One region of the Shewanella sp. WE21 genome, then DNA from elsewhere that is predicted to be linked to it. Evidence: predicted binding sites of a transcription regulator. Region 1 holds the regulator's gene; each other region holds the start of a gene.

The links. Region 1 encodes FliA, which starts transcription of late flagellar genes. Its sites were predicted from a motif close to CTAAAGNTNNNNNNNNNNNNGCCGATA; they were not measured.
Region 2: a site for FliA is predicted at 876-902, ahead of pomA (flagellar motor protein PomA). Genes of this name have one in related genera too.
Region 3: a site for FliA is predicted at 3,487-3,513, ahead of CKQ84_RS04195 (DUF5610 domain-containing protein). Genes of this name have one in related genera too.

What each region holds. Positions count from the first base shown of each region.
Region 1 covers NZ_CP023019.1:3,512,204-3,522,133, forward strand. The annotation lists gene flhF (flagellar biosynthesis protein FlhF) at 1-1,031, shown strand, start outside; gene CKQ84_RS15525 (MinD/ParA family protein) at 1,036-1,917, shown strand; gene CKQ84_RS15530 (RNA polymerase sigma factor FliA) at 1,910-2,623, shown strand; gene cheY (chemotaxis response regulator CheY) at 2,671-3,054, shown strand; gene CKQ84_RS15540 (protein phosphatase CheZ) at 3,068-3,805, shown strand; gene CKQ84_RS15545 (chemotaxis protein CheA) at 3,821-6,070, shown strand; gene CKQ84_RS15550 (chemotaxis response regulator protein-glutamate methylesterase) at 6,091-7,218, shown strand; gene CKQ84_RS15555 (membrane anchored protein in chemotaxis locus) at 7,232-7,753, shown strand; gene CKQ84_RS15560 (ParA family protein) at 7,825-8,616, shown strand; gene CKQ84_RS15565 (chemotaxis protein CheW) at 8,600-9,595, shown strand; gene CKQ84_RS15570 (chemotaxis protein CheW) at 9,603-9,930, shown strand, end outside.
Region 2 covers NZ_CP023019.1:216,589-226,518, reverse strand. The annotation lists gene ispA ((2E,6E)-farnesyl diphosphate synthase) at 1-505, opposite strand, end outside; gene xseB (exodeoxyribonuclease VII small subunit) at 508-747, opposite strand; gene pomA (flagellar motor protein PomA) at 1,061-1,828, shown strand; partial or broken gene CKQ84_RS00905 (flagellar motor protein MotB) at 1,832-2,763, shown strand; gene thiI (tRNA uracil 4-sulfurtransferase ThiI) at 3,215-4,669, shown strand; gene CKQ84_RS00895 (hypothetical protein) at 4,805-5,041, opposite strand; gene CKQ84_RS00890 (transcriptional regulator GcvA) at 5,269-6,180, shown strand; gene CKQ84_RS00885 (alpha/beta family hydrolase) at 6,161-6,835, shown strand; gene CKQ84_RS00880 (DUF423 domain-containing protein) at 6,864-7,256, shown strand; gene rlmM (23S rRNA (cytidine(2498)-2'-O)-methyltransferase RlmM) at 7,434-8,519, shown strand; gene CKQ84_RS00870 (isocitrate dehydrogenase) at 8,740-9,747, opposite strand.
Region 3 covers NZ_CP023019.1:979,547-989,476, forward strand. The annotation lists gene CKQ84_RS04175 (Fe(3+) ABC transporter substrate-binding protein) at 1-627, opposite strand, end outside; gene CKQ84_RS04180 (hypothetical protein) at 848-1,249, shown strand; gene CKQ84_RS04185 (glutathione S-transferase N-terminal domain-containing protein) at 1,264-1,860, opposite strand; gene CKQ84_RS04190 (ferredoxin--NADP reductase) at 1,953-2,702, opposite strand; gene CKQ84_RS04195 (DUF5610 domain-containing protein) at 2,827-3,453, opposite strand; gene CKQ84_RS04200 (histidine phosphatase family protein) at 3,680-4,297, shown strand; gene CKQ84_RS04205 (FMN-binding glutamate synthase family protein) at 4,309-5,799, shown strand; gene CKQ84_RS04210 (hypothetical protein) at 5,951-6,160, shown strand; gene CKQ84_RS04215 (hypothetical protein) at 6,269-6,526, opposite strand; gene CKQ84_RS04220 (ABC transporter ATP-binding protein/permease) at 6,606-8,402, opposite strand; gene CKQ84_RS04225 (hypothetical protein) at 8,875-9,051, shown strand; gene aroG (3-deoxy-7-phosphoheptulonate synthase AroG) at 9,155-9,930, opposite strand, start outside.

The DNA.
Region 1 (9,930 bases):
CAGCATGGGCTAAGGGCTTACAAGCCCCTACTGCTGTGAAACCAGAACGTCGTGAAGCACCTTCCTCGTTTGATAAAAAGCCACAAACATCACTAAAACAAAGTGCTGATATTGAAGCTATGCGTGATGAATTAGCATCACTGCGTAATTTACTGACACATCAAGTATCCTCCTTGATGACGGAACATAAAAAACGCATCGATCCCGTCGGTGCTATGCTCGAAGCCAAATTACTTGAGGCTGAATTCTCCCCTGCGGTTGCGAATAAATTAGCCGCGCTGAGCCAGCATTATACGCCGGCTGAATTAGTCAGAGCATTGCCACAAAGTCTCGCTAATATGCTTGATAATCAGGGCGATGACATTGTTAAGCAGGGCGGGGTGGTTGCATTAGTTGGTCCTACTGGGGTTGGTAAAACAACGTCATTAGCTAAACTTGCTGCCCGTTTTGCGGCACATCATGGTGCTGAACATGTTGCTTTAATTACCACAGATCATTATCGCATCGGAGCCTATGAGCAATTAGCAACTTATGGCAAAATAATGGGCTGCCCAGTAAAGCAAGCTCATGATCTAAATGAATTAGAGCAAATTCTCTATCAGTTTAGGAATCGCAAGCTAGTATTGATAGATACGGCTGGCATGGGACAGCGAGATATGCGCCTTTACCAGCAACTTGATAATTTAACTGCAAATAGCAGGATACCTATCCGCAGTTATCTGGTACTGTCTGCGACAGGGCAGCGCCGTGTGCTGCAAGATGCAGTCAATCATTTTAAACGCATTCCCCTATCTGGTGTCGTTCTCACAAAACTCGATGAATCTGTGTCGTTAGCAGGGGCATTAAGTGTGTTGATCCAAAACGGATTACCATTAAGTTATATTACTGATGGACAAAGAGTTCCTGAAGATATGAAAGTTGCGGATACCCTAGATTTAGCCCAGCAGGCACTCGCAGCGTTAGATAGTACAGAACAACAATCATTACAAGACACAGCGTGGTCAGATAATATGGCCTGTGCATTTGAGTAGATTTATGACCCTGGATCAAGCAAGTGGTTTACGTATGATGAATCAACCCTATAACGAAAAAGTGAAAGTAATCGCGGTCACTGGTGGCAAAGGAGGCGTGGGTAAAACCAGCGTTTCTATTAATACTGCTGTGGCATTAGCCGAAAAAGGCAAGCGTGTCTTGGTACTTGACGCTGACCTTGGCTTAGCAAACGTCGACGTCATGCTGGGTATTCGTGCCGAGCGTAACCTCTCTCATGTTCTCTCTGGTGATGCAGAGCTTGACGATATTATCGTGCGTGGTCCAAAGGGGATCGGCATAGTACCAGCCACCTCAGGAACACAGGGGATGGTGGAATTAAGCCCTGCACAACATGCTGGATTAATCCGAGCATTTAGCGAGATGCGGACTCAGTTTGATATTCTAGTCGTAGATACAGCGGCTGGGATCTCAGATATGGTGCTCAGTTTCTCACGTGCTTCGCAGGATGTGCTAGTCGTTGTTTGTGATGAACCTACTTCTATTACCGATGCCTACGCCCTGATTAAAATTCTCAGCCGTGAGCATGGCGTGTTCCGTTTTAAAATAGTTGCCAATATGGTGCGTAGTTTACGCGAAGGTATGGAATTATTTGCTAAACTCAGTAAAGTGACCGACAGATTTTTAGATGTTGCACTTGAATTAGTCGCCACGATTCCATTTGACGAAAACTTACGTAAATCAGTTCGTAAACAAAAATTGGTGGTTGAAGCTTATCCTAAATCACCAGCGGCGATTGCGTATCAAGGATTGGCAAATAAAATTTTGAGCTGGCCTGTGCCGCAGCAACCTGGTGGGCATTTGGAGTTTTTCGTTGAGCGTTTAGTACAACGACCAGATTTTCAAGAGGAAAAAACGAGTGAATAAAGCCGCTGCGTATACTTGTTTAGACAATAAATCGTCGATCGTTGAACAGTATGCTCCGTTGGTTAAAAGAATTGCGCATCATTTACTCGCCAGACTACCTGCATCTGTGCAGTTAGATGATTTACTCCAAGCTGGGATGATGGGGTTACTAGAAGCATCATCCAAGTTTGATGGTGGCAAAGGTGCGAAATTTGAAACCTTCGCCGGCATACGCATACGTGGAGCCATGTTAGATGAAATTCGTCGTGGCGACTGGGTCCCTCGTTCCGTTCATCGTAACAATCGTAAGGTTGCACACGCTATTGATGAGTTAGAGCAAGAACTGGGCCGTGATGCACGCGACACAGAAATTGCAGAAAAACTTGATATGACGCTCGATGAGTACCATCATATTCTTAACGATGTTTCTGTCGGAAAAATCATAGGGATAGAAGATTTAGGCGTATCTCAGGATATACTTACAGTGAGTGATCGGTCCGATGATGATTCATTTGAAGCATTAGCTGAGAACCAATTTCATTCTGCTCTGGTTGAGGCAATTAAATTATTGCCTGAAAGAGATGCATTAGTGTTATCCCTGTACTACGATGAAGCATTGAATTTAAAAGAGATTGGCGCCATTCTTGAAGTCAGTGAATCGCGGGTTAGCCAGATATTAAGTCAGGCAATGTTGCGATTGAAAGCTAAACTCAAGCACTGGACATAAGTATAATTATTAATCGAGCACAGAATGTCAGCTCACCGGAGGAAACCTTGGACAAGAATATGAAGATTCTCATTGTTGACGATTTTTCGACAATGAGGCGTATCATCAAGAACTTGTTGCGAGACTTGGGGTTTAATAACACCCAAGAAGCAGACGATGGCTCAACAGCCCTGCCGATGTTGCAAAAGGGGGATTTTGATTTTGTTGTTACAGATTGGAATATGCCTGGTATGCAAGGAATCGATCTGTTAAAAGCAATTCGCGCTGATGATTCGCTAAAGCATTTACCCGTATTAATGGTGACTGCTGAAGCAAAACGTGAACAGATTATTGCTGCCGCTCAAGCGGGAGTGAATGGTTATGTGGTTAAGCCTTTTACCGCTGCAACGCTGAAAGAGAAGTTAGATAAAATATTCGAACGACTCGCTTGAGCAAGGATGAGCTATGAAGTCACAAACATCAGGGCTCATCACGCTCGAGCAAGCTCAGCATTTAGTTGAATTATTAAGTGCAAGTGAGCAAAGTCAGGCAGATGATTTATTTCGGGAGCTTGCTGCTCCACTGCAACGAGAATTATTCGAAGAAGTAGGTAAATTAACTCGGCAACTTCATAGTGCGCTGATGGATTTTCAAGTTGATAATCGTCTTGCTGAATTAGCCAATACAGAGATCCCCGATGCCAAGCAACGTTTAAATTACGTTATTGACATGACCGAACAAGCTGCAAATAAAACCATGGATGCGGTTGAAGAATGTTTACCTTTGGCTAATGCCGTGACCGTAAATATTCAAAATGTCATGCCATCTTGGGACAGATTAATGCGACGCGAGATAGCGCTGACTGAATTTAAGGGCCTTTGTCACGATGTACAAGACCTTATGTCTCGTAGTGCAAATGACTCGACTCGATTACGTGAATTGCTTAATCAAATTTTGATGGCGCAAGATTTTCAAGACTTAACAGGACAAATAATACGTCGTGTTATTGATCTAGTAATGGAAGTAGAAAGTAATCTGGTTTCTATGCTGACGGTATTTGGTGAGCAACCTATGATTGAAAGTCAGATTGCTCAGAAAAATAATATTGAAGCAGAAGGCCCGATAATGAATGCCGAGCTTCGTCAAGATGTGGTAACGGGTCAAGACGAAGTGGATGATCTTCTATCGAGTCTGGGTTTCTAACTGGGAGTCAATTTGATGGCCTTTGATGTAGATGAAGAGATACTCCAGGACTTTTTAATCGAAGCCGGTGAAATTTTAGAGCTTCTGCAAGAGCAACTCGTTGCGCTTGAAAATAATCCTGATGATACTAACTTGCTGAACGCCATTTTCCGAGGTTTTCATACCGTTAAAGGTGGTGCTGGCTTTCTTAGCTTAACTCCCATGGTTGATGTTTGTCATGAGGCTGAGAATACCTTCGATTTATTGCGGACAGGCAAGCGTAGCGTTAACGCAGAGTTGATGGATATTATTTTGCAGGCTGTTGATGCAATTAATACCATGTTTGCGCAAACCCAGCAGGGCGAGCAACAAGACCCCGCCGATTCAGGTTTGTTAGCGAGACTTAAAATGCTCAGTTCAGGTGCGCCTTTGCCATCTGAAGTCGCTTCTGCCAAGGTTGTAGAGCCAGAACCAGTTGTTGAAGTCATTATTGATACTCCTCCCCTTCAAGAAATCCCTGCTGACATAAGTGATAACTCATCTTCCATTGAAAATACGTCTTCAAGTATCGATGATATCAATGATGCTGAATTTGAAGCTTTATTGGATGCGCTTCATGGTTCAGGAAAGGGACCTGCGGTCGCTGCTACCACATTTGTATCAGAGCCTGTTGCTGTCAAGCCTGCTGCACCAATTAAAACACCTTCAACATCAGGTGATGACATTACTGATGATGAGTTCGAGGCGTTACTGGATGAACTTCATGGCTCAGGTAAATTTAAAGCTGAGGCTGAAGTGCCTGTTAAGCCTAAGGTTGTGGCAACACCTGCGCCTCAACCGATTGTAGATGCTGATGAAATTACCGATGATGAGTTTGAGCGATTACTCGATGAACTCCATGGGAAAGGCGGAGCACCTGCGAAAGCTGAAGTAAAAGCGCCTACGCCCCCCGTTTCGACCGTGGCACCTACTGCTGCACCACATGCTCCTGCGCCAGTTAAAGCCGCAGTACCAGCTCCTGCTCCAGTCGTTGCTGCAAAACCTAAGGTGGAAATTGCGGTTGTCGATAAAGCACCTGCTAAGGCTAGCTCTGCGAATGTGCCTCAGGGGGAAACAACAGTACGTGTAGATACCGCACGACTCGACCAGATCATGAATATGGTGGGTGAGTTAGTGTTAGTGCGTAATCGATTGGTGAGCTTAGGCATCAGCCGTGATGATGAGGAGATGTCGAAAGCTCTTGCGAACTTAGATCTCGTTACTGCCGATTTGCAAGGCGCTGTGATGAAAACCCGTATGCAACCGATCAAGAAAGTGTTTGGTCGTTTCCCTCGGGTGGTACGCGATCTTGCTCGTACACTAAACAAAGAAATTGATTTGATTATGGTCGGTGAAGAAACTGACTTAGATAAAAACCTCGTTGAAGCGCTTGCCGATCCACTCGTCCACTTAGTGCGTAACTCTGTGGACCATGGTATAGAGATGCCAAACGAGCGTGAAGCCAGTGGTAAGCCAAGAACGGGAACGATTACCTTATCTGCAAGTCAGGAAGGCGACCATATACTGCTGAAAATCGAAGACGATGGCGCAGGCATGGATCCTGAAAAACTCAAAAAAATCGCCATAAACCGTGGTGTGCTCGATGAAGATTCTGCTTCGCGGATGACAGACAGCGAAGCCTATAATTTGATTTTTGCACCAGGTTTTTCAACTAAAGTTGAGATTTCAGATATTTCAGGCCGTGGTGTTGGGATGGACGTGGTAAAAACTCGTATCACCCAGCTGAATGGCACTGTACATATCGATTCCATGAAAGGTAAGGGAACGATACTTGAGATTAAAGTACCGTTAACACTGGCGATTATGCCAACCTTAATGGTCGATGTCGCTAAACAAGTGTTTGCATTACCTCTATCTAGCGTGAATGAGATTTTCCATCTCGATCTCACAAAAACCAATATTGTTGATGGGCAACTGACTGTCATAGTGCGTAATAAGGCCGTACCTTTGTTCTATTTGGAACACTGGCTACATAGAAACAAAACCACCTTTAAACATGGCGATAAAAAGCATGGTCATGTGGTTATCGTGCAATTAGGCATGATGCAAATTGGTTTTGTAGTGGATGCTTTAATAGGACAAGAAGAGGTCGTTATTAAACCTCTTGGCGCTATGTTACATGGCACACCTGGGATGGCTGGTGCGACAATTACATCGGATGGTGGTATTGCACTGATCTTAGATGTTCCTGGATTGCTAAAGCATTATGCGAAAAGTAAGAATTAGTTTCCAAGCTAAGGAATGGAATGGCCATTAAAGTATTAGTCGTTGATGACTCAAGTTTTTTCAGACGACGTGTTAGTGAAATAGTCAATCAAGATCCTGAACTGGAAGTTATCGCGACGGCCTCAAATGGGGCCGAAGCGGTAAAGTTGGCTGCTGAGCTTAATCCCCAAGTTATCACTATGGATATTGAGATGCCTGTCATGGATGGTATTACTGCTGTTCGTGAGATCATGGCTAAGTGTCCGACTCCGATCTTGATGTTTTCTTCTTTAACCCATGATGGCGCTAAAGCAACGTTAGACGCTTTAGATGCTGGTGCATTAGATTTTCTGCCTAAACGTTTTGAAGATATTGCGACCAACAAAGATGATGCCATTTTATTGTTGCAACAAAGAGTTAAGGCATTGGGACGACGCAGAATGTTTCGTCCGATTGCACGTCCTGTGGTCGCGCCAACACCTAGCGTGCGTCCAACAGGTAGCGTTTTAGGTACAACGAGTATATCGGCTCATACGCCTGTCGCTGCTCCTGTTAGAACCTCAACGGTAACGACGATTCGTGCAAGTGGTAAACAGTATAAATTATTGCTGATCGGTACATCTACTGGTGGTCCGGTTGCGCTGCAAAAAATACTCACGCAGTTTCCGGCAAACTATCCGCATCCTATTCTATTAATCCAGCATATGCCTGCTGCTTTTACCCCTGCATTTGCGAGTCGTTTAAATGGCTTATGTAAGATTGAAGTAAAAGAGGCCGCTAATGGCGATCTTCTTAAACCGGGTTGCGCATATTTAGCGCCAGGTGGTATGCAAATGATGGTTGAACGTACTGGAGCAAGTGGCCGATTAAAAGTTATCGCAGGCAGTGCTGATATGAATTATAAGCCCTGTGTGGATATCACCTTTGCTTCTGCTTCTAAAGCCTTTAGTGGTGATGTGCTTGCTGTTGTATTAACTGGCATGGGGGCGGATGGCAGAGAAGGCGCACGTATGTTGAAAGCTGTAGGCGCAACCATTTGGGCGCAAGATGAAGCCAGTTGTGTGGTTTATGGTATGCCACAAGCCGTTGCGAGTGCAGGGATTGCCACCCAGTCGATAGCCTTAGATAACATGGCCGAATGTATTTTAAAAGAGTCTGTTCGTGTCTAAAAATCAATATCCGATGAGCACAAATAGTGTGCTCATCATCTTGTTGATGGGCATCGCCATTTTGGTTCTTGGTGCCTTAAGCCTAGATTACAAGCGTAAGAATAGTTTACTGCAGGCGGATGTAAAACGTTTGGAATCGACTCAGGTGCTGTTAATGGTACCTGACGAACAGGCTGAAGCCATTGCAACTTGGTTAGCGTCTCATCCCGATCAGACTAAAGCAATGTTGCAATTAGCGGCTCCTGGTGAGCAGAAGGCTGTAGCGATTGGTCCTGAGCCGGTACAAAATAGCATTCCGCCTTTGCTGGGCAAACCAGATACTGAAATAGATACGGCGAAGGAAAAAACTAATCTGGAATCCTCTATTCCTAAACAGCTTCAAGCGCCAGAAAAAGAGGTTAAAGCTGTTTCTCAGACAATTGCCCCCCAAAATGCAGAGATGCTGCCCGTGGTGATATCTGAGAATGCCGATGGTGTCAAAGTGATTAGTTTGCCCAATGGCGGCATTCGAGTCACTACCAGAAAAGAGCAGTAATTTTTAGAATTTGTGAACTCACAATTTTCTAGTTCATTAGCGTATTAACCAGTATAGATAGGGGTCACTTCTTGAAAGTCTGGACCATAGCGAATCAAAAAGGTGGCGTAGGTAAAACCACGACGGTAGCGAGTTTAGCGGGAACATTAGCTAAGCGTGGCAAGCGTGTTCTTATGATAGATACCGATCCACATGCTTCGTTAGGTTATTACTTAGGTATTGATTCTGAAGAGGTTCCAGGCTCGTTGTTTGATGTTTTTCTTGCCCATAAAAACCTTTCTAAGGAACTCGTTTTATCCCATGTTGTGCCAACCTTAGTCGATGGTTTGGATTTATTGCCTGCAACTATGGCATTGGCTACCTTAGACAGAGCCTTAGGTCATCAAGAAGGAATGGGATTAGTACTACGTAATTTATTAGCACTGGTTGCTGATGATTATGATGTTGCTATCGTTGATTGCCCACCCGTACTAGGGGTATTAATGGTCAATGCGCTTGCGGCAAGTCAGCATATCATTATTCCTGTGCAGACGGAGTTTCTTGCCATTAAAGGGCTAGAGCGGATGATTAAAACGATGGAGTTAATGGGCCGATCTAAGAAGACGCGCTACAGTTACACTGTTGTGCCTACCATGTATGATAAACGCACCAAAGCATCACCTGCTGCTTTGCAAGTTCTTGGTGCCGAATACAGTGATACTTTGTGGAAAGACGTTATTCCAGTAGACACTAAGTTTAGAGATGCCAGTTTGGCACATTTACCTGCATCGCATTATGCGAGTGGTTGCCGCGGCGTTAAAGCCTATGAAAGATTATTAGATTTCTTATTAGTTGGGGAGTTTGGCCATGTCAAAATCGGTTGATGAAACTGTTTTTGATTTTTTCGCATTATTGCTGCAGGAAGACGACAGTCCAAACCAGATTGTTTCCCCTCAAAGCATTGTAAAAGCAGACTCAAATCAAAATGTTGCCGTTAATCAAACGGAGGCAGCATTGCTCGATGCGGCAATTTTGGCTGAAAATGGTCGCACTGCCGCACCGCAGAATGTAGAGAAGGCCATAACGCCTATTGCGCAGTTGCAGCCAAAAGCGGCGCCAAGACAGCATGAGTTTGTTGCTCCGGTAAGCCAGGTTGTAGCTCAAGTGAATAAGCAAGCGTTAGAGAAATTATTAGCGCCAGTACTAAAGACTGCAAGGTTAGAACCGATACCACCTTCAGTAGAGATAGCGCCACCTATTGATGTTCAACCTGTTGTGGTGGAAGTACCAAAAGCTCAGCCTGTTGTTAATGAAACCGTTGCTGATGAAATCGTTGAGCCAGTGGTTGTGCCAGAAACACAAGTCGGCATTACGCCTCCTAGTGTGACAAAAGATTTGCAAGAAGTGCTCGATGATGAGTTTCAGGTACTATTCTTTAAAGTAGCAGGGCTGACATTGGCTGTGCCTTTGGTGAGTTTAGGCGGAATAGTAAAAGTTGAGCGGATAAACCACATCTTTGGTCGACCCGCATGGTTTCTTGGTGTACAGACGCATAGGGAGGAGCAATTGAACATTGTTGATACTTGTGCGTGGGTTATGCCAGAAAAATACACAGATAAACTGGCGCAATCAGTAAATTATCAATATCTTGTATTATTAGAAGGCAGTAACTGGGGATTGACTTGTGAGTCCTTGGTCAATGCGGTAAAAATTAATAAATCGCAAGTCAACTGGCGTAGTCAAGCGGGTAAACGTCCTTGGTTAGCAGGTGTAGTGAAAGAACAGATGTGTGGCATTTTGCACGTACAAGCCTTAGTTGAAATGCTTAATGCGGGTTTAGGTTGTCAGGACTCAATTGGTTGAGGTAAACATGAAAGATACAAGAAATGTAGCAGCAGTCGCTGCAAGTAAAGATGATGCAGTATTACAATGGGTTACCTTTAAGTTGGACCATGAAACTTACGGTATCAACGTAATGCAAGTGCAGGAAGTGCTGCGTTATACTGAAATTGCTCCTGTACCAGGTGCTCCCTATTATGTACTAGGGATCATTAACTTACGTGGTAATGTCGTCACTGTAATTGATACCCGCTCACGTTTTGGATTGCAGTCTGCTGAAGTTGATGATTCAACTCGAATCGTTATCATCGAAGCTGAAAAGCAGGTTATTGGTATTTTAGTTGATAGTGTTGCAGAAG
Region 2 (9,930 bases), 2.0 Mb from region 1:
GATCAATATGTTTATCGGTCGATGCTAAGTCTATCGCTTGGCCTCCACACATACCACGATAACCTGAGGCTTTGGCCAATACTCTTACCATAGCAATATGTTGTTCACTGCTGATCCCTGGTACGGCTTCGGTGACAATTTCAAAGGCTAAGGTTTGCAGAGCATCCCCCGCTAAAATGGCCGTCGCTTCATCAAAGGCGATATGCACTGTCGGCTGGCCACGGCGGAGCTCGTCATCGTCCATGGCGGGTAAATCGTCGTGGATTAATGAATAAGCATGGATACATTCAATAGCTGCGGCGCAAGCATCTAACTTTTCAAGTTCGACCCCAAACATGCGCCCTACACTGTATACGAGGAACGGTCGAATGCGTTTCCCTCCCAATAAGGCACCGTAAGTCATAGCGGCTTTTAATTGGGGAGCTGTATCTTCAAGCGTACTAAAACGCTGTTTTAATTGATCATCAACTCGTTGTTGATATTCTTGAATGGTACTGACTAACACGCTTATTCGCCCTCAACGGCATAGGGGGATAGGGGCGCATTTTCGTCTTGTTTCAGTAAAATGGCCACTTTTTGTTGGGCTTGTTCGAGTTTTGCTTGGCTATTTCGAACGAGATTGATGCCACGTTCAAATTGTTTTAACGCGTCATCGAGGGAGATATCGCCTTGTTCTAGATCGGCAACGATGCGTTCAAGTTCGCCAAGGGATTCTTCAAAACTAAGATTTTCGGGTTTCTTCGCCACGTTCAGGTTTCCTTTGATTTAGCGGACACAAGGTATATCAGGGCGGCGTAAGGGTCAAATTCAGACTAAAGATATTTGCTCAATAGCACGCTTTGTTACTGAAATTTTCCAGAAAATATAAATTGTCGCTAAACTTGCTTAGTGTGTGTCCGATAACTGACAATAGTATCATCATTTGTATGGTAATTTTTATCTGGATAAACAAGGCTCGTATGTGTGTCGGTAGGATTATCTTATTCGGTAGAATAACTGAGTGTTCTTGCTTACCCAGAGTAAGTATTATGTCGTTTATTACGAAAATTGAGGAGCCGTTGTGGATTTAGCAACAATAATCGGATTAGTCGGGAGCTTTGGTTTTATCATTTGGTCGATGGTGATCAGTGGTGGCGTAATGATGTTCTACGACTTAGCCTCGGTTGTGATTGTATTCGGCGGGTCTTTCTTCGTCGTAATGATGAAATTCAATCTAAAACAGTTTTTAAATGCGGCTAAAATAGCTGCAAAAGCTTTTGTGTTCAAAATTGATAAACCTGAAGACTTGATTGAACAGTCAGTGACTATGGCGGATGCTGCCCGTAAAGGGGGGTTTTTGGCATTAGAAGAAGCGCAAATTAGCAATACTTTTATGCAAAAAGCTGTTGATATGTTGGTCGATGGTCATGATGGCGAAGTGGTCCGTAACGCCTTAGAGAAGGATATTACGCTGACAGAGGAACGTCATCGCACCGGGATAGCAATTTTTAGAGCTTTTGCTGACGTGGGACCAGCTATGGGGATGATAGGTACACTCGTTGGTCTCGTGGCCATGTTAGCGAATATGTCGGATCCTAAATCTATTGGTCCCTCGATGGCCGTTGCACTTTTAACAACCCTTTATGGGGCGGTGCTGGCTAACATGGTTTGTATTCCTATCGCTGATAAGTTAACGATTAGGATGGGAGAGGAAATGCTTAACCGTAACCTTATTATGGATGCGGTATTGGCGATTCAAGATGGACAAAACCCACGGGTGATTGAAGGCTTTTTGAAAAATTATCTGGCTGAGAAAAATCGTAAAATCGATACAACGGACGGAGAGTAGCCGATGGCTAAGGCTAAGTGCAATTGTCCGCCGCCCGGAGCACCGATGTGGTTGGCAACATTTGCCGACTTGATGTCGCTGTTGATGTGTTTTTTTGTATTATTATTGTCATTTTCTGAAATGGATGTGATGAAGTATAAACAGATTGCGGGCTCAATGAAGTATGCCTTTGGTGTGCAAAATAAGGTGGAAGTTAAAGATATCCCGAAGGGGACTTCTGTCATTGCCTTAGAGTTTAGACCTGGTCGCCCTGAGCCGACTCCGATTGAAATCATTAACCAGCAAACGAATGAAATGACTGAACCTGTATTGGATTTCCAAGCGGGTGAAGACGATAGTGCGGGCGGCGTGCAGCAGCAAAATGGTTCTCAGCGGGGGGCGAAGCGAGTGCTACGGCTCAAGAAGTTGCCGATGCCGTTAAAGCGGAAGCGGCAGCGGCGCAAGAAAAGATCAATCAGCAAGTGAAGAAGATGGCGCAGGAGCTGAATAAAGAGATAACCGATGGATCGATTGAAATTGAGTCATTAGGTCAGCAGATTATTATTCGTATACGTGAGAAGGGGGCATTTGCTTCTGGCTCAGGTTTCCTGCAGCCTCGATTTAAACCTGTGGTACGCTCAGTCGGCGAATTGTTAAAAGATGTGCCAGGTGTCATCACAGTGTCAGGTTACACGGATGATATGCAAATAAGCGATGAGCTCTATAGTTCTAATTGGGATTTATCCAGCAAACGTGCCGTGGCAGTGGCCCATGAGTTAGTACAGGTCAGCGGCTTTGATTCTAATCGAATGAAAGTGGTTGGTATGGCGTCTAACAATCCGATTGTGCCTAACGATTCTCCGGAAAATCGTGCCCGTAACCGCAGGGTTGAAATTGCTATTGAGCAAGGTAAAGCGAAGGAGTCTGAAGAAATTCAGATCGGTAATTCGCCTTAAGTGTTTAGATACTCACCCAATCTAAAGCCGCAATAATCTTGCGGCTTTTTTATTGAGCTAATGTGGGCTTTTCCCTTTTTAGTTAACGTGTTATGCATCAAATCGCTGTGGTTGATTTAAATCCATTTGGGCTTTACGTTAATCACATTGAGTGTGTAATCCCTAAGTTTCCTTAACTATCCCTCAACGACTTATTGTTAATGATTCATCTCAAATCACTTATTTTAAGCAGGGCAATTCAAACTTCTCGAATAGGTTTTAGTGACATTATTTCAGCCTAATTAGCTGCCGTGATTTAGTCATTAATACGCGATGAATACGCCACAAATGTGGCCTGTGTCGCTGTTGGCTATGTGCGCTGAAACTCGCCTTTTTAGGTTGCTTGGGTATATAATCCCCCGATTATTCTTTTAACCAATTTTGCTGTTTTAAAATTGCCCGCGGAAATCCCATGAAGTTTATTGTAAAGCTGTATCCAGAAATCATGATGAAGAGCAAGCCTGTACGCATGCGCTTCACCAAAATGCTCGAAACTAACATCCGTAATGTGCTTAAAAAAGTTGACGAAGATGCAAAAGTGCAGCGTCAATGGGACCGCATTATGGTGATGGTACCAAAGGATAAGCCTGAATTGGCCCAAGCTTTCGGTGAGCGTCTGGCGTGTATTCCTGGCATTGCACACGTAGTGCAAGTGGATGAGTACAGCTTTGAATCTGTTGATGATATTTATCAGCAAGTCTTGCCTGTTTACCGTGACCAACTTGCGGGTAAAACCTTCTGCGTGCGAGTAAAGCGTACTGGCGATCATGATTTTAATTCTATTGAAGTTGAGCGTTATGTCGGTGGTGGCTTAAACCAGTTTACCGATGCGCTGGGCGTACGTTTAAAGAATCCGGACATTACTGTTAATTTAGAGATTGAGCGCGATAATCTTTATATGGTGACTAAGCGTATTGAAGGTCTAGGCGGTTTTCCGATGGCAACACAGGAAGATGTATTGTCCTTGATTTCGGGTGGTTTTGACTCTGGCGTCTCTAGCTATCAATTTATCAAAAAAGGCGCTCGTACCCACTACTGCTTCTTCAATCTGGGCGGCGCACAGCACGAAATTGGTGTTAAACAAGTGGCTTACCATTTGTGGAAAACCTACGGTGAATCCCATAAAGTGAAGTTTATCTCTGTGCCTTTTGAGCCTGTGGTTGCTGAGATTTTAGAGCGTATCGATAACGGTCAAATGGGTGTTGTATTGAAACGCATGATGATGCGTACCGCGGCGCGTATCGCCGAGCGTATGGGCATTCAAGCCTTAGTTACCGGTGAAAGTTTAGGCCAAGTGTCTAGCCAGACCCTGACCAACTTAAACGTCATCGACCGTTGTACTGAGCTATTGATTCTACGTCCCTTAATCGCCATGGATAAGCAAGACATTATCAACGAGAGCCGTAAAATCGGCACCGAAGATTTTGCTAAATCAATGCCTGAATATTGCGGCGTAATTTCGCAAAAGCCGACGGTAAAAGCGGTATTAGCTAAGGTTGAAGCGGAAGAGAAAAAGTTCTCTGAGGATTTGATTGATCAGATCATCGCCCAATCTGTCACTATCGATATCAGGGAGATCGCAGAACAAATGGATACTCGGATTACTGAGACAGAAACGGTTGCCAGTATCGATACCAACCAAGTGGTCATTGATATTCGTGCCCCTGAAGAAGAGGAAAGCAAACCGCTGCAAATTGAAGGTATTGAGATAAAGCGCATCCCATTCTTCAAGTTAGCGACTCAGTTTGCCGATCTCGATAAGCAAAAGACTTATTTGCTCTATTGTGAGCGTGGGGTGATGAGTAAATTGCAGGCATTGTATTTAATCGAGCAAGGTTACACGAACGTGAAAGTGTATCGTCCATAAGTCGGGCGAAAACCTGCCCATTGCCGTATATCGTCAGTGGGATTGATTTGCTATTCAAGTATAAAAAAGCCGCATATTAATGCGGCTTTTTCTTTGCTCTTACTGAGCGCGACCTGAGTTTCAGTGTCGTTTAGGTTATTCGGCTTTAACGACTTGCTGATGAGATGCGACATCGTCTGTGGCAATCAACAGAGTGGCTTCTTGTAGCACTTCTTGGTGCATTTTATTCATTGCAGCGGTTAAATCTGCAGTGATATTGGCTTGCAAGTCGCTTGTGTCAATGACGATTTCGTTAACGAGTACATTTGCACTGGCATTAAAGTTGAGTGCTGAGACTAATATTAACGCAAATGCCGATTTTAAATTGAACATAGTCGCCTCCGGGCTGACAAATTAACGCTGTCAGACATTCCCATCATCAACTTTGAGATTGTCTAACTTAGGTATTTCATAGCTATGGATGTTTCATCGCTATTGGTGTTTCGTTGATAAGCTGTTTCATTGGCGCAAAATTTAACCAAAAACGCTGGCCTTTACAAACGATTAAATGTAACAATACGGATTAGAAAAACTAATTAAAAAACGAGACTGAGATCACTATGTCGAGACGATTACCACCGCTTAATGCGGTTAAGGCTTTTGAGGCAGCCGCGCGGCATTTGAGCTTTACGCGGGCAGCGGAAGAATTGTTTGTTACACAGGCTGCGGTGAGCCATCAAATAAAGGCATTAGAAGATTTCCTCGGATTAAAATTATTTCGTCGAAAGAACCGTTCTTTGCTATTAACCGAAGAAGGGCAAAGCTATTTTCTCGACATCAAAGATATCTTTATTCAGCTTGCCGATGCTACCGACAGATTACTCGCCCGCAGTGCGATTGGTTCGCTGACAGTCAGTATGTCACCCAGTTTTGCGATTCAATGGCTAGTGCCACGCTTGGCTAAATTCAGTGAGAAAAATCCCGATATCGATGTGCGAATTAAGGCCGTTGATACCGAAGCGAGTTCATTAACCGATGATGTGGATGTGGCTATTTATTATGGCTTAGGTAATTGGCCCGGGCTACGTGCAGATAAGCTCAGAAACGAAGTGCTTATTCCCGTATGTTCGCCCATGTTGCTCAACGGTCCTAAACCACTCTCAAAACCGAGCGATTTAAAGTATCACACGTTATTACATGATATGAATCGTCACGATTGGCAGGCGTGGTTTAGGCAATGTGGCATTACCGATATTAATGTGAATCAAGGACCTATTTTCAGTCATTCGTCTTTGGTATTGCAGGCGGCAGCCCACGGTCAAGGGGTTGCCCTGGGTTACAGCGTGCTGGCACGCCCCGATATTAAAGCTGGGCGGCTTGTGTGCCCATTCCAAGAAGTCTTGGTCAGTAAAGATGCTTATTACTTAGTTTGCCAGCAAAACCATGCTGAACTGGGTAAAGTGGTGGCGTTTCGTGAATGGATGTTAGACATGTTTGCCGAGGAGTCTCGCAGTGAGTTGTTGCCCGGATAAGCCGAGTTATGTATTAAAAGGGGAGCCTGCGAGTACTTTGATTTTATTGGCCCACGGTGCGGGTGCTAACATGGATTCTGATTTTATGCAGGCCATGTCGGCGGGATTAGTTGCTCAGGGCTTCCGAGTGATGCGCTTTAATTTTTCTTATATGCAGGCGAATGCAGTCGATGGCAAACGGCGTCCACCGGACCGTGCGCCTAAATTGCTCGCGTGTTTTACACAGATGCTCGATATCGCCCACTCACAACCACAAGTTGAACGTGTGGTGTTAATGGGGAAATCCATGGGCGGTCGTATGGCGGCCCTATTAGCCTGCGATCCTGCATTAGCGGCGCGCATCGATAGGGTGATTTGTTTAGGTTATCCTTTTGTGCCACTCAAAGGCGGCGAGCCTAGATTGGAACCTTTGAATGAATGCCAAGTCCCAGTATTAGTCGTACAGGGGGAGCGGGATAAGTTTGGTGGCAAAGCGCAGATCCCAAGCTGGCCCTTGAAAGCTGAGATAGGATTGGCTTGGATAACCGACGGCGATCATAGTTTTGTCCCAAGAAAGTCGTCAGGCACCAGTGAAGCCGCTAACCTTGCACGTGCTATTGATTTATCAAGTGATTTTATTCGTGAGCTTGATGTTGAGCGAATAAATGTTGAATGAGTTAATCCCATTCCAGCAGGAGCGTTAAATGCGTAAAGGTTTATTGTTACTCGCCGCCGTGAGCGGATTCTTAGCCGTCGCTTTAGGGGCTTTTGGTGCCCATGGTTTAAAAGCGGTCGCGCCACCAAACTTAATTGAAGTCTTTAACTTAGGTGTGCAATATCATTTCTACCATACCTTTGCCCTCATCATGGTTGCCTTCTCGGGCCAATGGTTAACCTCGCGTTTACTGGACTGGTCGGCATATCTCTTTGTCGCAGGCATAGTACTATTTTCGGGCTCACTATATGGACTGGCCTTGTTTGGGACTAAGTGGTTAGGTCCTATTACGCCTATGGGTGGTGGTTGTTTCTTACTCGGTTGGTTATTATTTGCCGCCGCGGTATGGCGTCACAAAGTTATCGACGGCCATGAGTCTTAATCGCTGATGCTTATGTGAGTTAACAGGCTTAGGGCGCACCTAAGCCTTTTTTATTTCTCTAATCGCAATTCAAGGTTCAGCAGTAGGCAAATAGGGCATTTGTGGATTGAAATTGGTATACTGGCGCCCAAATCGATAGTCAGCCAATGCTTTGGCTTGGATTTCTCAGGGATCCCCATGAAAAACCTATTTTTATTCTGCCGCGCAGGCTTTGAAAAAGAATGCGCTGCAGAAATCCAACAGCGAGCCGGTGAGCTCAATGTGGGTGGCTTTGTTAAGGCCAACAATAACGACGCTTATGTTGTATACCAATGTTTTGAAGACGACGCTGCCGATACGTTAGTCAAACAATTACCTTTAGATTCGCTCATTTTCGCCCGCCAGATGTTTGCTGCTAGCGACTTGTTAGTCGACTTGCCTGAAAATGACAGAATAAGCCCAATCGTTGCGGCGCTCAGTGACGTCAGCAAAGCGGGTGAAGTGCGGGTTGAAACACCTGACACTAACGAAGCGAAAGAGCTCTCGGCTTTTTGCCGTAAGTTCACTGTGCCTTTACGCCAGCATTTGAAAAAATCGGGCAGTTTGCTCGCGCAGGAAAATCCCAAACGTCCGATTATCCACGTGTGTTTTATTGGACCCGGCCGTGCCTATGTGGGTTATTCCTACAGTAATAACAGTTCGCCACATTTTATGGGCATTCCACGCCTTAAAATGGCGGCGGATGCACCGAGTCGTTCAAGTCTGAAACTCGACGAAGCCTTTGGCCAATTCGTGCCTAAGGAAGAGCAAGAAGAGCGTATTCGCAGTGGCATGAACTCAGTGGATTTGGGCGCTTGCCCTGGTGGCTGGACTTATCAACTGGTGCGTCGCGGCATGTTTGTGTCGGCAGTTGATAATGGCCCTATGGATGAAAAACTGATGGAAACGGGCCAAGTGAAACATTACCGTGAAGACGGTTTCCGTTTCGAACCGCAACGTAAAAATATCTATTGGCTGGTGTGCGACATGGTTGAGAAACCTGCGCGTGTTGCCGAACTGATTGAAGCTTGGGCGATTAACGGTTGGTTTAAGGAAGCGATTTTTAACCTTAAATTACCGATGAAGAGCCGCTATAAAGAAGTGACTGCTATCCTTGAGACCATGCAGACGATTCTTAAAGAGAATGGTGTGACGGATTTTAAAGTGCAGTGTAAGCATCTTTATCACGACCGTGATGAAGTGACAGTGCATTTATGGCTACGCCCTAATACCGCTTGGAATTAATTCCAGTGCTAACCCTGCGGTGATCTTGTTGTCGCTAGAATGGTAATTGTCACGCGGGTATAAAGCCACGCAGGTTTAAAAGCTAGATAACAAAAAGCCCCAAAGGAAACTTTGGGGCTTTTTCGTGTTTACTCATTTGAGTTTCAAGCGCTTGCTTCTTTTAAGCTTTTACTTGAAAACGCGCGTTATAGGCTTGTCTTAAACGCGCTTAGCATTGAGATCACAGACGCTCAAGCACAGCTTGCGTGAAGTCAGTCGTGCCGTGAGTGCCGCCTAAATCGCGAGTCGTACGGTCGCCTTCTGCGATCACTGCAGATACCGCTTTACGGATTTGCTCAGCTTTGTCAGCCATACCTAAGTATTCCAGCATTTGGATAGACGCTAAAATCACTGAGGTTGGGTTTGCGAGGTTTTTGCCAGCGATATCAGGCGCACTACCGTGAACGGCTTCGAAAATCGCAGCATCACGGCCAATGTTTGCGCCAGGTGCCATACCTAAACCACCCACTAAACCGGCACACAGGTCCGATAAAATGTCACCGAATAGGTTAGTCGTCACGATCACATCGAAGTTTTCTGGGTTCATCACTAACTTCATGCACGTTGCATCGACGATCATTTCTTCTGTCTTGATGTCTGGGTAACGTAGGCTCACTTCGCGGGCCACTTTCAGGAACAGGCCTGACGTTGACTTCATGATGTTAGCTTTGTGTACAATAGTGACTTTCTTACGGTTTTCTTTACGGGCCAGTTCATAGGCGAAAGTGGCGATTTGCTCGGCACCTTGGCGAGTCACGATACTGGTTGCTTCGGCTGTTAAACCATCTTCAGACACTTTTTGACCATGGCCAGAATACATGCCTTCGGTGTTTTCACGTACTGTGATGATATCGATATTTTCGTAACGGGCTTGGGTACCTTTGAAAGACAGTACTGGGCGTACGTTAGCATACAGACCGAATTTCTTACGCAAGGTTACGTTGATAGAAGTAAAGCCTTCACCAACGGGAGTCGTCAGCGGCCCTTTCAGCGTGATACGGTTTTTTTCAATGAGTTCTAAAGTGCGTGCTGGCAGTAACTCGCCTTGCTTTTCAAGTGCAGTCAGGCCGGCATCGGCAAATTCATATTCAAAATCACAGCCCGCTTTATCAAGAATTTTTAAGGCTGAATCAATAATACTTGGGCCAATTCCATCACCTGGAATTACGGTTATCGTTCTTTTTGACATGGAGAAGTCCTTCCACGGTTCGTCGTTACTGCAATTGTCTGCCCCAGTGCTAACTGGATAGCAGGACTATGAATTTGGTATTTTTTCTGCCTATTATTTTAACCATCTTTGGTCAAACTTCACAGGAAATAGTGAGCAATATCACGATTTTTTATGTGGTATAACTTGTAAAAATACTGGGTT
Region 3 (9,930 bases), 2.5 Mb from region 1:
ACACACACCTTCTTTTACTGCGGCAATTTGCCCCCTGTCGTTCCCCTGAGGTTTGCGGGCTAAATTAGTTTTCACGCCTTGTAACCAAGTTTTTGCCTCAGCTTCACCGTGATGAGCAATCATAGATGCGACTAACGCTATGTTGTATGGATGCTTACCACTGCGAGTACAAATCTTTCCTTTATATTTGGGATCGGCTAATTCTTCATAGGTCAATTGCTGCAGGCCTAAACGAGCCTTGGCTGTATAGAGATTTCGCACCCGCATAGTCAGGGCATACCACTGGCCATCGGGATCGCGATACTGCGCAGGAATATTGCTCTCTAGCAGGGGATTTTTGACTGGAGAGGTTAGATCTTTATCCACTAATTCAACTAAACGTGAAAAATCAGACGTCAGCACAAGATCTGCTGGGGATAAACGGCCTTCACGGACGAGACGCTCGGCAATACCGTCTTTAGCAAATACCAAATTCACACCTATGCCAGTTTCTTCGGTGAAACGCGTCAGGATAGGCTCCACCAAGAAAGCTTGGCGATAAGAATAAACGGTTAATTTATCATCTGCATTCGCTGAATGCCCAACCGACATTAACCCAAAAACAGCCGCGCAAGTTACCCATTTCATTACCGAATTCTCCCCAAAGTGATGACGTGTTCAGTAAAATTTGAACACTAACGCATTAATGATAATGCTTATCAGTTTCGCAAGAGTAATAGATACAGAACTTGAGAGCAAGCAGCTAATTAACTTTATGTTTTTAATGGTATTAATCTGAAAATTTGAGATTATCTCAAATCAAACTAAACTGAACCTTAATTTGATAAAAATGCTTTCAGGAGGCGTTATGTTAACTGTTTTGCTGCTAGGCGTAGCCGCAATTGCGCTATTTGGCTTATTCAAACTCAATAGTCGTCCCAAAAGACATAAACACTCTTCTCAAGCTGCTGATCCCAGCATTAATAAGACTCACAGTTTTCACAGTGTGAGCATAGTGAATAACGGCAGTTGCTGTGAGCAGATTGAAGCGCTTTCTGGAAAACGATTTTTATCAAAAGATGCGCCCGAAATTCCGATGGAAGAATGCACTATGGCAAACTGCCAATGCCGCTATCAACATCATGAAGACAGGCGCCAACTAGGCAATGATCGCAGAGTAGAATATGGGGTTACTCGTGAGTTATTCGGCGCTTTTGGTGAACAAAATCGCCGTGATAGGCCAAAAGGAAGACGCGCAACCGACGGTTGAGCATCCTCTGCGGATTATTGGGGACGAGTTTGAATAAATGCAGGTAAATCACGCATTTCACTGAACCAAAGTGCTGTCGCAGGTGCAACCTTACGCCAATCTAGCTCTGGATGTCTAAAATCCACATAATCGAGTAAGCAAATCAAGGCTAATTGCGGTGCTTGAATCGTGGTTTGGGTGATCACAGTTTGAAGCTCAATCTGCATAAGGCCGCGCAGCAGTGCTTGTTCAAAACGTGCAGTCCAAAATATTGACCTCACGCCTTCTTCTTCACGCATTTGCTCTTGGCGTAATTTCACCGCGCTATCGATTAAGCCTTTGACTAAAGAATACTGACACTCCAGCACCCAGTTATTATTTGAGATCCCAAACATCTTACGATCGCCAAGCTCTGTATCTAGGTAACGCATGATCACTTCACTATCGAATAGTGCAACACCATCGTTGGTAATAAGACACGGGATCTGTCCTAACGGGTTAGCATCGAGTAATTCTGCGCTGTTTTCAAAGGGATTAACTAACTGCTCTTCAATATTGTTAATCCCTAGATACTGGATTAAGGCTCTTACACAACGGGCATAGGGCGAAGCTTGAGAACTTAACAACTTCATCAAAAATTTCCTTTTGTTTGCATTAAACGCTATGGCTTTTTAGGGGCAAGAACGGCAACAAGTTTACTCTCGCCTTCTATGTAAAATTGAGATTACCAGTATTTTTCAACGGTAATTTGCCCAGGAGCACGGCGTAAATTCTTCACTAACCCTTTATCGAGTAAAGCGGCTTGCGCACCATTAATCATACCCGGATTGCCGCAGATCATAACTTGAGAGTCAGCTGCGTTTAAGGTTAATCCTGCCTTTTTTTCGATTTCACCCGAGACTATCCCCTCGGGAATGCGACACTGCAAAGCATCGGCAAAGGGTTTACGGGTCACACTCAAGACTAATGTAAATTGTTCAGGGTATTTGCGTTCTAAATTACGCAGCTTATCAAGATATGCCAAATCCTGTGCTTCGCGCACGCCATACACAAGCACGACTTTTTCAAAACGCTCCCAAGGTTCATCGGTGTCGAGCATAGACAAAAATGGCCCTACTGCTGTTCCTGTGGCTAAAAACCACAAATGCTTCCCTTGGAGTTCACCCTTAGGAATTTCAGCTAAGGTCATAAAACCGGTCGCGGTTGAGGTAATTTCAATTTCATCGCCTATTGCAAGGTTGTGTAATTGAGGCGATAACAGGCCATCCTCTACTGCAACGGCGAGCACCTCGGCATAGGGTTTATCGGGAGAATTTACTAAGGAGTAGGCTCTAGCCACACGCTTATCATCTTGCATTTGACTTAACTTGATAAACTGACCAGGAATAAATGGAGCTAACTCGGCAGCAATGCGCAATGAGAATAACTTATCACTCCAATCAATACGTTCTATCACTTGTCCCCTAATCCACATAACTTGCCCTCAAGCGAAACGTTAAATAGGCTTCCAGCATAGACTTTTTTCTGCACAACAAAAACCCCTTATATAAGGGGCTTATGACTATAACGCTGAATATAGAACTGAAAATACTGAGGTATTAACTCGGACTCGATACTGTCTCATCAGTCTTCTTGTTAAAGCTATCTCTAAAGGCTTGCAGCCCCTCTTGCACTAAGCTGTAGGTTTTATCGACACCATCGGCAATATCACCCTGCAATACTTTAAGGCCGGACAGAATATCTTTAGCCTCTTTAAAGCCATTGTCGATGGCACCGCCAATAATCCCCATAAAGCTATCGAGTTGATCACTTAGACTCATACCCGAATTTTGTTGTTGGTGAATGCTAAAAAACTGCGTCGCAAAACTCACGATACGATCTGCAGTCGCTTCTGGAGAAGTATCTACGCCATTATCGTAAGCCGTCTGAATCGCGTTCTCGCCCATAGTGGGCGCTAATTCTTTATTAATCGACTCTATCGCTGCGCGATAAAGCAAGGCCATAGACTGATCGCCTGACTTGATATTCACATCTTGCTGTGCCGATAAAATCGCTTGATTCATCAGCTGCTTACTCGTTTGCTGCGCAGTTTGCTTCGAGGTTACTTCTGTGGCTTTCGCGTCCTTCGAATCACTCACTTCGGTGCCCTTAGACGCCGCGTTTTCAGCATATTTTTTCTGTGGCAAAGGGGTACTTTGCACTTGAGGGGGTTTATTGATTTCCATGATGACTATCCATTCAATTCGGGTCGACTTAATTATCGACCAAAATTTAACCAGCTTTAGTAATTTTTAGAATTGAAGTACCATCTGACCACAAGGCCATGATAAGGCCCACATAAATTAAGTGGGTTCATTCTTTAATAAGGTGCATAAAGCGCCAACCCACCGCAATGCAGATCATTACTATCGCTGAGCTTAGACATAAGCCAATAGAAAAGGATGTTACACCATGGCAGCAGGCCGCAGTTTGAGTCATTTCCGCTTTCACGGGTTTACACTAATCCTTAAGCACTATTTTAAGCATAATCTGGGTATCAATATAAAACGCTTTAGCCTGCTAACAATCCTCGTCATATTCACTTGCCTCGGCTTTACTCCCATTAGCCAAGCTCATGCGGAGAGCAGACTAATTATTTTAGTCAGACATGCCGAAAAAGGCGACACGCCAGCCAATAACCCGCAGTTATCACCCAAGGGAGAAATGCGCGCAACATCACTGATCACTGCCTTGAGCCGCACGCCGCTTTCGCAACTTATTGCGACTCAATACCTAAGAACCCAGCAAACACTCGCGCCCATCGCCGAGGCTCGCCATTTACCTGTGACGATAGTAGAAGCAGCCAAACCTATCGAAGGACATATCCAACACATTGTTGAACAAGTGCATGCTGTAAAGGGCAATACACTCATCGTTGGGCATTCAAACACTGTCCCACTGATCATTAAAGCCCTTGGTGGACCTGAGATCCAAGCGATAAGTGAAGATGACTATAGCCAGCTGTTTTTACTCTCTCTTAATGATGACCAACCTGCGAGCTTGATCGCCACCCGTTACGGACAAGAATAAGGATAAATAACATGAGTGAACTCAATTGGTTTATGTGGGGACTCGATCTATTTTCAGGGTTGTTTTTAATTGTAATAGGACTCGCAGTACTCGCGGTTATTTACATGTATATCGCAGATAAAATGCAGACCAAACAAGCGGTAAGACATAACTATCCTGTAATTGGTCGCTTTCGGTATCTGTTCGAGAAACAAGGCGAGTTCTTTAGACAATACTTTTTTGCCCAAGACAGAGAAGAACTACCATTCAACCGTGCAGAACGCAGTTGGGTTTACCGCGCGGCTAAAAATGTCGATAGAACTATCGCCTTTGGTTCGACTCGCCCCTTAGATAACGCCGGTACCATTATGTTTATGAATACCGCCTTCCCAACCCAAGATGAAGAGATCACACCCATTCATCCACTGACAATTGGCACCAATTGCCGCCAACCCTATACGACTCAAGCCATTTGTCATATTTCAGCCATGAGCTTTGGGGCTCTATCGCGCCCAGCAATTACCGCCCTTTCCCACGGTGCAGCGCAGGCGGGTTGCTGGCTTAACACAGGTGAAGGCGGCTTGAGCCCTTATCATCTAAAAGGTGGCTGCGATATCGTCTTTCAAATTGGAACGGCCAAATACGGTGTACGTAATGAGCACGGACATTTAGACGATGAAAAGCTCAAGTCGATAGCCATTCATCCCGAAGTCAAAATGTTCGAAATTAAAATGAGTCAAGGAGCTAAACCGGGTAAAGGTGGCATTTTACCTGGGATCAAAGTCACGGCTGAAATTGCCCATATTCGCGGTATTCCTCAGGGTTATGACTCTATTAGCCCTAATGGTCATATTGAGTTCAAATCCGTGAACGATATTTTGGATATGGTTGAACGAGTACGTGAAGTTACAGGTAAACCAACGGGCATTAAGGCCGTACTCGGTGACGTGCAGTGGCTCGAAGATTTATGTGATGAAATTGAACGTCGTGGCGAAGACTCTGCCCCCGACTTCTTTACCTTAGACAGTGCCGATGGCGGCACAGGCGCAGCACCACAACCTTTAATGGATTATGTAGGATTACCACTGAAGGAAAGCTTACCTATCCTAGTTAATGTCTTGATCCAACGAGGCTTGCGTAAACGTATCAAAGTCATCGCTTCGGGTAAACTCATAGTGCCATCAAGAGTCGCTTGGGCTTTGGCATTAGGTGCCGACTTCATCGCATCGGCCCGTGGCAATATGTTCGCCCTCGGTTGTATTCAAGCCTTACAGTGCAATAGAGATACCTGCCCAACGGGCATCACAACGCACAATCCCAAGCTACAACAAGGACTCGATCCTAGGGATAAATCGGCTCGTGTTGCTAACTATAATCATAATTTACACCATGACTTAGCCTTAATTGCGCACTCTTGCGGAGTGACAGAACCAAGACAACTCAAACCCTCACATGTCCGAATTGTACTCGATAGCGGTTTATCCATTTCACTCGATAAATACTATGCACATATGGATAAGTAGCCGCGAACCCTCGCGGTTAATGGCGAATACAACTTTCGTCTATATAGGGTTTACATAAGGTATATTTGAATGCGTATCACAAAAGAGGTAAGATCCGTGACGTGAGACATTATTCAAATGTCTTACCCACAATTGAACTTAAGGAAACACTTTGAAATCTAGCTTCGTAAGCCAACTGCCCGCCAGTAAAACTGTAAGCACTAGCTGTAAGAGCTGTAATCGCCTGACCGAGATCGAAGGTGAACTGGTGTGTTTTCGCGAAGGGCAGATCATTCGACTCACTTTGATAGATGAGTCAGTACCTAAATTGAATCTTTTATGTGAAGGTTGGAAAGCGGGGAAGCTGAACGGCGTAGCTTAATTCAGCCATATTTTATCTCTGGAGTCTCTCTAGAGCATCAAGAATAGAGGCTCACCTCTATTCTCGGACGTTCTCACCTAAACTGTACTAAAGCACTAGCGAACACACCTAACGCATACCCATAAAGTCACTTGTCGGCGCGTTCATATCGCGGATCACACCTGCCAGCACCATTTCTGGATTGACTTTAGCCAAGGTAAGTCGCCGAGTTGTAACCAACAGGCCCGCGTTCAACTCAGCATGAATGCGTTGCAATGAATCATAATCAACACCACGTTTTTTCAATGTCGCCATGATGGCATACCAATCAGTGGCGACTTTTTCTTCTTTGCCTTCAATATTAGCTCTCAGTGTAATATTTTCCATGCCAGATCTCTTCCGATTGATGTGTTGGCATTGAGTATAGAGAGCCGAAGCTGAATAAAGACTGAACTGTATTACGCTATTAACTGCTCAGAGGAGTATGTTGTTGCTCATTTTGTATCCGCCATAATTTGGCATAGAGACCATTTGCCAACAGCAAAGTCTGATGATTACCTTGCTCAACTATTTCTCCTTGGCTTAATACGACTATTTGATCGGCATCGACTATGGTCGATAGCCTATGAGCCACCACTAGGCTAGTGTGCCCCTTAGCGACTTCCCGCAGTGCCGACAAAATAGCTTGCTCGGAGCGACTATCAAGTGAAGATGTTGCCTCATCAAACACCAGCACGGGCGAGCCCTTCAAAATTGCCCTTGCTATCGCGACCCGCTGTTTTTCTCCGCCAGATAGCTTTAAGCCGCGCTCACCCACCTTTGTGCCCCAACCAAGGGCAAGTGATGCAATAAATTGCTCTAAGTGCGCCAGTTTTATCGCGTTACGCACCTCTTCATCCGTCGCGCTTGGGCGACCATAACGTATATTTTCGACTAATGAATCGTTAAACAGCACAGTATCCTGCGGCACTATGGCAATGGCACGCCGCAGCGCATCTTGGGTGAGATGGCGGATATCTTGTCCATCGATTTTAATCGCACCTTGGTCCACATCGTAAAATCGAAATAGCAGTTTAATCAGGGTCGATTTACCTGCACCACTATCACCTACAACAGCCACCTTTTTACCGGCTTCAACCTTAAAGCTCACGTCCCGCAGAATTTGCCGCTCATCGTAGCTAAAATTAACATTTTCAAATATCAATTCACCCTTAGTGGGTTGAAAATCGAGTGCTTGGGGTAAGTCGACTATCATAGGATGTTTATCGAGCAGGCTAAACATGCGCTCAATATTGGCTAACGCGCCGCGAATTTCACGATACACAAAACCTAAGAAGTTAAGGGGTAAAAAGAGCTGCATCATAAACGCATTAATCAACACAAAATCACCTAAGGTCATATCGCCATAGGTAACTCTGTATGCCGCCAGCGCCATCATAGCCGTCATCGCCAAAGCGATAATCACAGCTTGTCCACCATTGAGCGCAAACAAAGATAAGCGGTTTTTACGTTTGGCGACTTCCCACTGTTCAAGCGCTTGGTCATAGCGCTGCGACTCATACTTTTCATTATTAAAATACTTTACCGTTTCATAGTTCAGCAAGCTGTCGATGGCGCGGGTATTCGATAACGAGTCAGCCTTGGCCGCATCACGAACATACTCAGTACGCCATTCGGTCGCGACCACAGAAAAAATAATATAAGCCAACACAGCAATAAAGGTGATTGCCGCAAACGCAATCCCGTAGTTATAGAAGAAAATGCCAATCACCATGACAATTTCGAGCAAGGTTGGCACTATGTTGAACACCATAAAACGCATGAGGAAACTCACGCCGCTGGTGCCGCGTTCAATATCGCGGGATAGGCCGCCGGTTTTGCGCTCTAGATGAAAATCGAGGTCAAGTCGGTGTAAATGGTCGAATACCGCTAAACCTAAACGGCGGATCGCCCGCTCTGTTACGCGGCCAAACAAGGTATCGCGGATCTCCCCCGTAATCGCCGTTAGTAGACGTACCGCGCCATAGGCCAACACTAATCCTACGGGCACACTGAGGGCTTGCGCAGTTTTATCGGCATCTAAGGTGTCGACCAAATGCTTCAGAATAAAAGGCAGAGCCACGCTGGTCAGCTTAGCGATGATGAGGCATGACATCGCCAACGCAATACGGCCTTTGTATTCCAATAAGTAAGGCCAAAGCAGTTTCATGACGTGCCAGTTTAATTTATCGACTGGACCTTCAAAATATAACGTTGGGCGCATAGGACATAACCTTGAATGAGTTATGCCAATTGTAACAGTTCACACCGGACATAAGCTAAGCGAAACTAGCAAAGTCTGAATAAAATCAATCAGATTTTCCTGACAGACAAATAGACTTATTCACGACATACTCATCTGCTATTTTGATTGTATTTAAAGCCAAAACATCATACTTACGCATTACACTGGCGTATTCACAATAAATGAATTTATACTGATTTGTGTTCAGGCATGTACCGTTTTACTTAACCTCAGAGCCGTATGTAAGAGGATAAGAGTGCAATGGAAGAAGGCTTGGCACAAAGTTGCTGCTGTTGATTATTTTTGCCGTTTTGCCCAAAATGCCATGGAGGCGGTTATACAAATCAATAGAATTTGTTAACCTCTACGCGCTAGATTTTGCGATTCATACGCCCAAGTTCTAGCGAGAATATTAAGATAAACAAATTAAATTAAGATCAAAGGAAGCTTTATGTTGGATTCCGCTAAAGTTCAATACCCGCCATTACCACTGATCCAAACTTGGGTGTGGATGATGATCGAATCAGGCAATCCAGAGATACAAGATAAAGGTAGAAACAACCTTATTGCCGCCTTTGGTAGCTTAGCCAAAGCAAATGAATACATTGTTGAAATAAGCAATAAATAGATAAAACAAAGGCGCCGGGATAGCGCCTTTGTTTTTACTTAACCCACAATCGTTAACGGCTAACTCAGGTATAGTTGCGATTTATGTTCGCTCGAGCAGACAATTAAACCTGACGGCGTTCGATAATGCTTTGATTCAAAATGGCTAACAGACGCTCGGTATCATCCCAACCAATACACGCATCGGTAATACTCTGCCCATAGCATAAATCTTGACCTTCAATAAGATCTTGACGACCTTCCACTAAATGGCTTTCTACCATAACACCAAAAATAGCAGTATTTCCCGCCGCCACTTGTCCAGCAACATCTTCAGCAACCACTAACTGACGTTGATACTCTTTACTACTATTCGCATGGCTAAAGTCGATCATGATGTTGTCGGCAAGCTTGGCTTTTAACAACTGCTGGCTAATCTCAGTGACATGCGGCGCGCTATAATTGGGCTCGCGGCCACCCCGTAAAATAATGTGGCAATCAGGATTGCCCTTAGTCGAAACGATCGCCGAATGGCCCAACTTAGTCACAGATAAAAAATGGTGTGGTGCATTGGCAGCACCTATCGCATCAATAGCAACTTTAATCGTGCCATCAGTACCATTTTTAAAACCGACCGGACAAGAAAGACCCGAGGCTAACTCTCTGTGTACTTGAGATTCTGTCGTACGGGCGCCAATGGCTCCCCAGCACATTAAATCAGCCATATATTGTGGGGTGATCATGTCAAGAAACTCACCCGCGGTTGGCATACCGCTGTCGTTCAAATCCACTAATAATTTACGGGCGGTGCGTAAACCATCATTGAGTTTAAAGCTGTTATCCATGTAAGGATCGTTAATCAGCCCTTTCCAACCCACTGTGGTTCTTGGTTTTTCAAAAT